3 regions of the Pseudomonas sp. KH_027 genome follow, and region 1 is predicted to be linked to each of the others. Evidence: predicted binding sites of a transcription regulator. Region 1 holds the regulator's gene; each other region holds the start of a gene.
What was found. The regulator FliA, encoded in region 1, starts transcription of late flagellar genes. The targets are predictions, from matches to a motif close to CTAAAGTTTNNNNNNNNNNNGCCGNTAA.

Region 1 (3,274 bases):
TCGTCCAGCGCAGGCCGGACAAGGTGCGACGTAGAGAGTCAAGGTGGCCGAACACGCGGAGTTCACGGGTTGTGAATCAGCAGCCCGCAGCCATTTTTAACGCAGCACCACCGATGTGCAGATAGTTTCGAAACGACCTCTTAGACAAGGTGTGTAGATAACATGGGAATGCATCCCGTACAGGTGATCGCGGTGACCGGCGGCAAGGGCGGCGTCGGCAAAACCAATGTGTCGGTGAACCTCTCCCTGGCCCTGGCCGACCTCGGTCGTCGGGTGATGTTGATGGACGCCGACCTCGGTCTGGCGAACGTCGACGTGCTGCTCGGCTTGACCGCCAAGCGCACCTTGGCCGATGTCATCAGTGGCGAGTGCGAACTGCGCGATGTGGTGCTGCAAGGGCCGGGCGGCATCCGCGTGGTGCCGGCGGCCTCGGGTACGCAAAGCATGGTGAACCTCACGCCGATGCAGCACGCCGGTTTGATCCAGGCCTTCAGCGACATCAGTGACAACCTCGATGTGCTGGTGATCGATACCGCCGCCGGCATTGGCGATGCGGTTGTCAGCTTCGTGCGGGCCGCCCAGGAAGTCATAGTGGTGGTGTGCGATGAGCCCACGTCGATCACCGACGCCTATGCGCTGATCAAATTGCTCAATCGCGACCATGGCATGAGCCGGTTCCGCGTGCTGGCCAACATGGCGCATAGCCCGCAAGAGGGGCGCAACCTGTTTGCCAAGCTGACCAAGGTGACCGACAGGTTCCTCGATGTGGCGCTGCAGTACGTTGGCGCCGTGCCCTACGATGAGTCGGTGCGCAAAGCCGTACAGAAACAACGGGCGGTCTACGAGGCCTTCCCCCGCTCCAAGTGCGCGCTGGCCTTCAAAGCCATCGCCCAGAAAGTCGACACCTGGCCGCTGCCCGCCAACCCGCGTGGGCATCTGGAATTCTTCGTCGAACGCCTGGTGCAGCAACCGATCGCTGATACGGCCGTATGACAGCGGCCAATGGACTTCGTATGTATAGCAAGGCTCAGGCGCAGGATACCCAGCATCAGTTGATCGAACGGTATGCACCGTTGGTCAAGCGCATTGCCTATCACTTGCTCGGCCGTTTACCGGCCAGTGTCCAGGTGGAGGACTTGATCCAGGCCGGCATGATCGGCCTCCTCGAAGCCTCGAAAAAATACGACTCCAGTAAAGGCGCCAGTTTCGAAACGTTTGCCGGTATTCGCATCCGTGGCTCCATGCTGGATGAGGTGCGCAAAGGTGACTGGGCACCGCGGTCGGTGCACCGCAACAGCCGGATGGTCAGCGACGCAATCAGAAAAATTGAGGCTAGAACCGGTCGAGACGCTAAAGATCAAGAGGTTGCGGCCGAACTCCAATTGAGTCTCGAGGATTACTACGGCATTCTTGGCGACACTTTGGGCAGCCGCTTGTTCAGTTTCGACGACCTGTTACAGGACGGAGAGCATGCCGGCTTGCGTGAAGACGCGGGTATTACCCATTTCGAGCCTTCGCGCGAACTGGAAGATGAACGCTTCCAGTCGGCGCTGGCGGATGCCATCGCCAACCTGCCGGAGCGCGAGCAGTTGGTGCTATCGCTGTATTACGACGAAGAACTGAATCTTAAAGAAATTGGCGAAGTGCTGGGGGTCAGCGAGTCGCGTGTCAGCCAGTTGCATAGCCAGTGTGCCGCGCGTTTGCGGGCACGCTTGAGCGAGTGGCGCGCGCGCTGAGCGGTACTGCCGGTTTCACGATTGAACGGCGTATTCAGGTGCTGGATACGTTTGGGACTGTACGGAGGTCGACTTGGACAAAAACATGAAAATCCTCATCGTTGACGACTTCTCAACGATGCGACGGATCATCAAGAACCTCTTGCGTGACTTGGGATTCACCAACACCGCTGAGGCCGACGATGGCACCACTGCGCTGCCGATGTTGCAAAGCGGCAGTTTCGACTTTCTGGTCACCGACTGGAACATGCCGGGTATGACCGGCATCGATTTGTTGCGTGCAGTGCGAGCTGATGAGCGTTTGAAGCAATTGCCGGTGTTGATGGTGACTGCCGAAGCCAAACGCGACCAGATTATCGAAGCGGCGCAAGCCGGGGTGAATGGTTATGTGGTTAAACCGTTCACAGCCCAAGTGCTGAAAGAGAAGATTGAAAAAATCTTCGAGCGAGTTAACGGCTAATGTCAGCCGTGGGGGCACTATGGAGCATAACGAATTACCAATGGGTGACCTTGAGTCGACCCTGAAATCCCATGCCCGTGAGCTCGTCGATAGCCTGGAAAAAGGTAATTTCGGCGATGCGGTGCAGCTTATCCATGAACTCAACAAGACCCGCGACCGCGGCCTGTACCACGAAGTGGGCAAGCTGACGCGCGAGTTGCACAACGCTATCGTCAATTTTCAGCTCGATCCGCGAGTTCCCTATGCTCAGGAGGTGTCGCAGATCACCGACGCCACCGAGCGGCTGAACTACGTGGTGACGATGACCGAAAACGCGGCCAATCGGACCATGGATCTGGTCGAGCAGAGCGCGCCGTTGGTCAACGATCTGAGCAGCGAAGCGCAGGGCCTGAGCGCCGACTGGGGGCGTTTCATGCGCCGTGAGCTCGGTGCCGATGCTTTCCGTGAACTGGCCAAGCGTATCGAGTTGTTCCTCGCCCGCAGTGAGCGCGACAACGCCAAGTTGTCGAGCCATCTCAACGACATTTTGCTGGCGCAGGACTATCAGGACCTCACCGGTCAAGTGATTAAACGGGTTACCCAACTGGTCACGGAAGTGGAAAGTAACCTGCTGAAATTGGTGCTGATGGCCAGTCAAGTCGACCGTTTTGCCGGTATCGAACATGACCATGCAGCGCTACGTGCCGAACAAGAACAACAAAAAGAGCCTTCCCGTGGTGAAGGTCCGCAGATTCATGCCGATAAGCGTGAAGACGTCGCATCCAATCAGGACGACGTTGACGATCTGCTATCCAGCCTAGGGTTTTAGGGAGCACACCAATGAGCTTCGGCGCCGATGAAGAAATCCTCCAGGACTTCCTGGTTGAGGCCGGCGAGATACTTGAGCAGTTATCCGAGCAACTGGTCGAGCTGGAAAGCCGTCCTGATGACTCGAACCTGCTCAATGCCATTTTCCGTGGTTTCCATACCGTCAAAGGTGGCGCCGGTTTCCTCCAGCTGAATGAGCTGGTGGAGTGCTGTCACATCGCCGAAAACGTGTTCGACATCCTGCGTAAGGGTGAGCGACGCGTTGATTCCG
Region 2 (3,274 bases), 1.4 Mb from region 1:
CGAGCACCTTGCTGATATCGCGCACCTTGTCGGCCAGCTGCTCGACCTGATCCGCCGTCGCCGTCACGTCTTCAGACAGGTTGGAGATCGAGTCAACGGTCTGCCGTACCTGTTCGCGGCCACGCTGGGTGGTGCGGTCCGACTCGCGCGAGGCTTCGGAGGTGATCACCGCATTGCGCGCCACCTCTTCCACGGCGGTGGTCATTTGGTTTACCGCGGTCGCCGCCTGCTCGATTTCGCCGTTCTGCTGATGCAGGCCACGAGTCGAGTCTTCGGTTACGGCGCTGAGCTCTTCCGAGGCGGACGCCAACTGGTTGGAGGAGTCGGCAATGCCCTGGATGGTGTTGCGCAAGCTCTGCTGCATGGTTTTCAGCGCACCGAGCAAACGCGCCGGCTCATCCGTGCCATCCACCACGATTTCGTCGGTCAGGTTGCCCGAGGCCACCATTTGCGCAGCGGCCACCGCCCGCGCCAGCGGGGTGACGATGCTGCGCGTCAGCAGCATGGCCAGCACTATCGTGAGCAGGCCCGCCAGCAGCATGGCCACGATGACCCCGATGCGCGCGCTGTGGAATACCTCCGAGGCCTGGGTCGCCGCCTGGGTCGCCCCCTGCTCATTGAGCTCACTCAACTCGACGAGCGCGCGAGCCATATTGTCGGCGTGCGTATTCATCTCACCGCTGGCAATGGCGAGCGCCTTGTCGAGCAGGTTTTGGCGCGAGAACGCCATGATCTTACCCTGCTCCTGGAGGTAGAGCGTTTCTGCAGCCTCGAAGCGCTGGTACAGCGCGCGCTCTTCAAGGCTGGATATCAGTGTTTCATAGTGGTCTCGGGCCTTGCTCAGCTCGGCTTTCAATTGCTCGGCACGGGCGCTGTTATCTCGCAGGGCCGCTTCGTCACGGTTGAGCAACAAGCGCAAGGTGATCGTCCGCAGGCGCAGTGCATTCTGAGCGACATGGTCGAGCGCCAATAGGCCGGGCAACCAGTTTTCGTCCACCTCGACCGTACTCTTGCGCATGCTGGCCATTTGCAACAAGGCAAAACCGCCGAGGACAAACACCAACAAGGCCACTAGGCCAAAACCCAAGGCAGCCCTGGGGGCAATATTGAGATTACGCAGCGTCATATCACGGTTCCTTCCGGTGCTGACCCGTATTCAAGGTCCATTTGGCGAGAGAGGGGCTGCTACGAATGGAATGAGCGCATCGCTGGCAACCTGATAGGGGTATCGACATAGAACGGTCGTACTTGAACGGCTCTGCCAGAAGAACCGTTGCCATGCTCGCGGGGCTGCTGGTGCCGGTCGCAAACCCAGCACCCGCGGCGATTGCGTCGGCCACGCACGGGCACGCGCGCCCTGTTATCGGGAGCGCGTCCGTCACTTCAGAGCGGAGCGATCGGGCTGACTAGCGCAGCACGCCTTCTTCGAGCAGCAACTTGAAGATGGCTTCGGCGCCGTCTTGCGGGCTGAGGTCTTTCAACACCTGCCCACCGCCGCCGGCCGCCTTGGCCGTGGCGGCTTTCATCCGTTCGGCACCGGTTTTCGCCTTGATCACCTTGAGGCGTTTGGGCCGTGGTCGGGCCGGCTGAAACTGCGCGGCGGCGAGCAGGGCATCGTCGACCACTTCGACCTCTTCGGCCTGCAACACGCCACGCCGGGCTGGGCCGAAGGCGCTTTGCCGAGCGGTCGGCGCGGCGTTATCGACACTGGCGAGAAACGGCAGTCGCACCTTCAGCCGCCGCCGCTGACCGCGTGGCAAGGCTTGCAACACCTGGGCGACGCCGTGCTCGACCCGCTCCACTTCAGCCAGGCCCACCACCAGCGGCCAGCCGAGCTGTTCCGCCAGCAGGAAGGGCAGCATCCCCGAGCCTTCGCCGGTTTCCGCCTGGCTACCCGTGAGTACAAGCTGGGCGCCGGACTCGCGCAGGTAGCTGACCAGTACCGGCAAAGCATCGGCGCCGCGCGGCTGCTCGAGCACGCTGAGTTCGCTCAGGCCCATGCCCAAATAAGCGCGCAGGGCTTCTTCCCGGGTGTCGCCGGCATGCAGCACCTGCAAGTGCTCGCCTGCCAGGCGCAAGCCGAGCTCGACCGCGCGGGCATCCTGCTCGGCGCGGCGGGCGCGCCCGGAAGTCGGGTGCGCACCGACGGACACCAGGGCGACAATGTTCAGGTCAGTCATGACAGCACTCCGTCCTTCCCGCGCAGGCGGGAATCCAGTAAACCGCTTCACGCCGCATCGCGGTCACCTCCCGCACGGTGCTCGGCCACCCGCTGGATCAGCGCGGCGAGGATCGCGGCGGAATCGCCGATTACGGCCAGATCGGCACGTTTGATCATGTCGCAGCCGGGGTCCAGGTTGATCGCCACCACCTTGTCGCAGCCACCGATGCCTTGCAGGTGCTGGATCGCGCCGGAAATACCGACCGCCAGGTAGACCCGCGCGGTGACCCAGGTGCCGGTGGCGCCGACCTGACGATTGCGCGCCATGTGGCCATCGTCCACCGCCACCCGCGAGGCGCCCTCCGTCGCGCCGAGAGCCTCGGCGGCGCGGTGGAACTGCGCCCAGTCCTTGACGCCGTTGCCGCCGGAAAGGATGAATTCGGCCTCGGCCATCGGCGTTGCCGCCGGGTCGACCGCCACCGCGCCGAGGTCCTCGATGCGTGGCAGGCTGCGGGCGATGGGCTGTTCCAGGGTAACCGGCAGCGCCTCATGGCGCGTGTCGCTGACCGGCTCGGCACATTCGCCCGCCGCCAGGATCAAGCGCGCCAGCGGCCGCACCAGGTCTTCGCGACCGGCGCCGGCACGGCCGATGCATTGCTGCTCGGTAACCTGCCAGACCCGTGTCGCCGGGCGCTCGCCCAGCACCGCAGCCAGGCGCCGCCCCAGTTCGCCGCCCCCGCTGCGGCTGTCCGGCAGCAGCCAATGGCGTGGTTGGAACTGCCGCTCCACGGCGCCGAGCGCCTGGACCTGTTGCTCGGGCGAGTAGCCGGAATATTCCGCGCCCTCGAGCTGCAGCAGGCGGTCGACACCGGCGACATCGAAGCCGGTTTCCTTGTGCTCGCCGAACACCACCGCCAGCACCGCACCCTCGTCGCCGGCCAAGCTGCGGGCCAGACCCAGCAGGTCGCGGTCGTGGCTGGTCAGGCGGCCACCGACCAGGTCCGGCACGACCACGATGTGGAAGCGCGGTTGGGCGATGACATGCAGCGGCAGCTGTACCACGGCGGCCTGGGTCGTGCGCTTGTTGGCACCACCCTGCTGGGCACCGCTGCG
Region 3 (3,274 bases), 140 kb from region 1:
ATGGTCAGCACGGCTTCCTCGGCGGTGCGTTGCAGCTTGGCGATCAACTGATGGATCTGCCCGGTGGATTCCGCGGTGCGTTGCGCCAGCGAGCGCACCTCATCGGCCACCACGGCAAAGCCACGGCCCATCTCACCGGCGCGTGCCGCCTCGATCGCCGCGTTCAGGGCCAGCAGGTTGGTCTGGTCGGCGATGCCTTTGATCACATCGACCACGCCGCCGATTTCGTTGCTGTCCTGGGCCAGACGCGTCACGGTTTCGCCGGTTTCACCGACGGAGACGGACAGGCGCTGAATCGCTTCGCGGGTTTCGCTGGCGATGCTGCGCCCTTGGCCGGTCAGGCGATTGGCTTCCTGGGTGGCGATGGCGGTGCGGGCGACATTGCTCGCCACCTCCAGCGTCGTGGCCGCCATCTCATTCACGGCGGTGGCCACCTGCTCGGTTTCCACGCGTTGACGATCCAGGCCGGCGGAACTGTTCTGCGCCAGGGTGTCGGCCCTTTTGGCTTGTTGCGTCAGGTGTTCGGCGCTGTCCTGCAGGCGTGTCAGGCAGGTTTTCAAGCGCGCTTCCTGGCTCAGGATCGCCATTTCCAGACGCCCCTGCGGGCCACGGCTGTCGGTGTACATCTGCGCGATCAAGGGGTCTGACGTGCTTTGCTCGGCCAAACGCAGCAGCCGGCGCAGGCCGCGCTGCTGCCAGTTGAGGCCGGCCAGCCCCAGCGGAATCGAGAGTGCGGCGGCAATCAGGAAGCCCCAGCTGGAATCCAGCCAGGCACCGATCAGGAAGCCGGCCTGGCTGACCAGAATGAACGGCAGCCAGTTCTGCAGAATCGGCAGCCAGTGGTCGCTGCTCGGAATGGCCGATTTGCCCGTGTTGATGCGTTGATACAGGGCCTCGGCGCGGCGTACCTGCTCGGCCGTGGGTTTGACCCGTACCGACTCGAAGCCCACGACCTGATTGTTATCCAGCACCGGGGTGACATAGGCGTTGACCCAATAGTGGTCACCGCTCTTGCAGCGGTTCTTGACGATACCCATCCACGGCCGGCCCTTCTTCAGGGTTGCCCACATGTGCGCAAAGACGGCGGCGGGCACGTCGGGGTGGCGCACCAGGTTATGCGCCGCGCCGAGCAGTTCGTCGTGGTCATAGCCGCTGACAGCGACGAAGGCCTCGTTGCAGTAAGTGATCACGCCCCGGGTATCGGTGGTGGAGATCAGTCGCTGTGTGGCGGGATAGATGTGTTCGCGCTGGGTGATCGGCTGGTTGTTTCGCATGGTGTCATTCCGTAAGGCTTGGGACTGCTATCGGCGCCTATGCACCAAAGTTGAGCCGTTTCTTTGCGCCACAGTGTAACCAGTTTCTTGACGCCACCGGACAGGCAGATAGCCATTATCTGTGTCGAGGGCGAGCCGCTTGATGTGGGATGGGTCTCGAGTCGCATGGCGGTCGATGTCATGCCGGTTTTCGCCATATAGCGTGGAAGTAAATAATTCCTGAATTCAACACATAAGTGCAACGCTCACCCCTGCATAAACTTCGTACGGCGTCTTCCAGCCCAGGCGTTTTCGCGGGCGTAAATTGATCTTCGTTACCACGCGACTGACCGCCTCGACGGTCAGCTTGCTGAAGTCGCCGCCCTTGGGAAAATACTGCCGGAGCAGGCCGTTGGTATTTTCATTAGTGCCTCGCTGCCAGGATGAATAGGGTTCTGCAAAAAAGACTTGGCACTGGCTCCGATGCGCAATGCGTTCATGCCCGGCAAACTCCTTCCCGTTATCCAGCGTCAGCGTGTGAACAGCATGCCCCTTGAGCAACAGATTGATCGCCCGCGTTACCTGCCGGCGCGTCCTGCGCTTGACCGGATAGGCGCTCAGGTAGCCGCTTTTACGATCAACCAGCGTGACCAGATTGCCGCCTACGCCATGCACCGTGTCACCCTCCCAATCACCTAGACGCTCGCGGGCTTCGACCTCAGCAGGGCGCTCGGTTATCGATACGCGATTACGCAACTGTCCGCGCCGGTCGTGGCTTCCGTAGCGTTTTCGGTACAGCTTCCTGCGGTGCCGCAAATACTTGTATAACTCGCCACCTGCGTGTTTGTCGGTGGCGATAAACCGATAAATCCACTCGTGACTGACCGCGCGCTCCGGCTGCTCTTGCTTCAGGCGCTGAGCAATCTGCTCCGGGCTCATACCGTGTTTTAGCCAGAGCGGCAGATAATGGCTGAACCACGTTAATGGCTTGCAGTGCTTGCGCGCCTGCGCTCGACGGGCATCACTTTCATGGGTCGCAGCAACCGCTTTGTAGGTCTTCTGGGAGCTGTTGCGGCGAACCTCACGACTTATCGTCGAGGGATGTACGCCAACCTGTTTCGCGATGCTTGCCTGGCTTTTTCCGGCGCTCAGACCGGCCTCAATCTGGTAACGTTGGCCCTGAGTTAGCTGCCGGTAATGCGTAGTCATCTGCGCTTGAATCCTTCGGTGTGAGAGCCTGGATTCTACCGGTGGCTGACTCTCTGCCTATCGTTTCAAACGTTGCACTTATTCTATGAATTCAGGATTGTTTGAGTAGTTATAACTTTTAATTATTTATTAATTGCTGAAGTTATTGTGTGCCGGTTAGTTGTCGCTTTTTATTTGACGCCGGATGTTCTTGCTTTAATGAGTTTTGTGGTCTTGGATCTTCAGGCTGCGATGTTGCGTATTGAGCTGGGTGTTGCACTTTTTACAGGCGGATCAGGGGGCTTGTGCGTTGTTTTGGTTCTTTTTGGTTTAGGTCCTGGCTCCAGGTTTTCTAAGGGGTGGCCATTAATTTATTGTTTTTGTTGTTTATTAATTCTGACACTTAACAGTGCTTATTCTGTGGCTCGGCTGGCACTCAATTTGCTCTTTTGAATTGGTCACCCGAATAGCGGCTGTCGTGCTTTCTGAATGCAATGAATTTCAGGCCTTAGTTGACCTGAGTGCATGAATTCTGCCGTGCCTTTGAGTCTCGTTGGAGATGGGTGTCCGCTGCTTGCACGGAGCCCGGTCAGGTAAATTGCTAAGGAGTTGAGCGATGCGTATCAGTATTTTCGGGCTTGGGTATGTCGGTGCCGTTTGTGCGGGCTGTTTGTCCGCTCGCGGTCACCAGATCGTCGGGGTGGATGTCACGCCGCTCAAGATAGACATGATAAACAGCGGCAAGTCACCGATCGTCGAGCCGGGGCTCGAAGCCCTGCTGCAGAAGGGGGTTGGCAGTGGCAATTTGCGCGGCACCCTCGATGTGCGTGAAG

Region 2: the regulator FliA is predicted to act here: its motif matches at 1,226-1,253, upstream of AC3IYG_RS20610 (methyl-accepting chemotaxis protein).
Region 3: the regulator FliA is predicted to act here: its motif matches at 1,302-1,329, upstream of AC3IYG_RS13285 (methyl-accepting chemotaxis protein).

What each region holds. Positions count from the first base shown of each region.
Region 1 is NZ_CM174470.1:2,968,126-2,971,399, reverse strand. Features, by position in the region: gene fleN (flagellar synthesis regulator FleN) at 163-993, shown strand; gene fliA (RNA polymerase sigma factor FliA) at 990-1,736, shown strand; gene AC3IYG_RS13935 (chemotaxis response regulator CheY) at 1,822-2,196, shown strand; gene AC3IYG_RS13930 (protein phosphatase CheZ) at 2,216-3,004, shown strand; gene AC3IYG_RS13925 (chemotaxis protein CheA) at 3,016-3,274, shown strand, end outside.
Region 2 is NZ_CM174470.1:4,394,832-4,398,105, forward strand. Features, by position in the region: gene AC3IYG_RS20610 (methyl-accepting chemotaxis protein) at 1-1,126, opposite strand, end outside; gene etfB (electron transfer flavoprotein subunit beta) at 1,407-2,180, opposite strand; gene etfA (electron transfer flavoprotein subunit alpha) at 2,228-3,274, opposite strand, start outside.
Region 3 is NZ_CM174470.1:2,827,943-2,831,216, reverse strand. Features, by position in the region: gene AC3IYG_RS13285 (methyl-accepting chemotaxis protein) at 1-1,274, opposite strand, end outside; gene AC3IYG_RS13280 (IS30-like element ISPsme1 family transposase) at 1,500-2,462, opposite strand; gene AC3IYG_RS13275 (nucleotide sugar dehydrogenase) at 3,058-3,274, shown strand, end outside.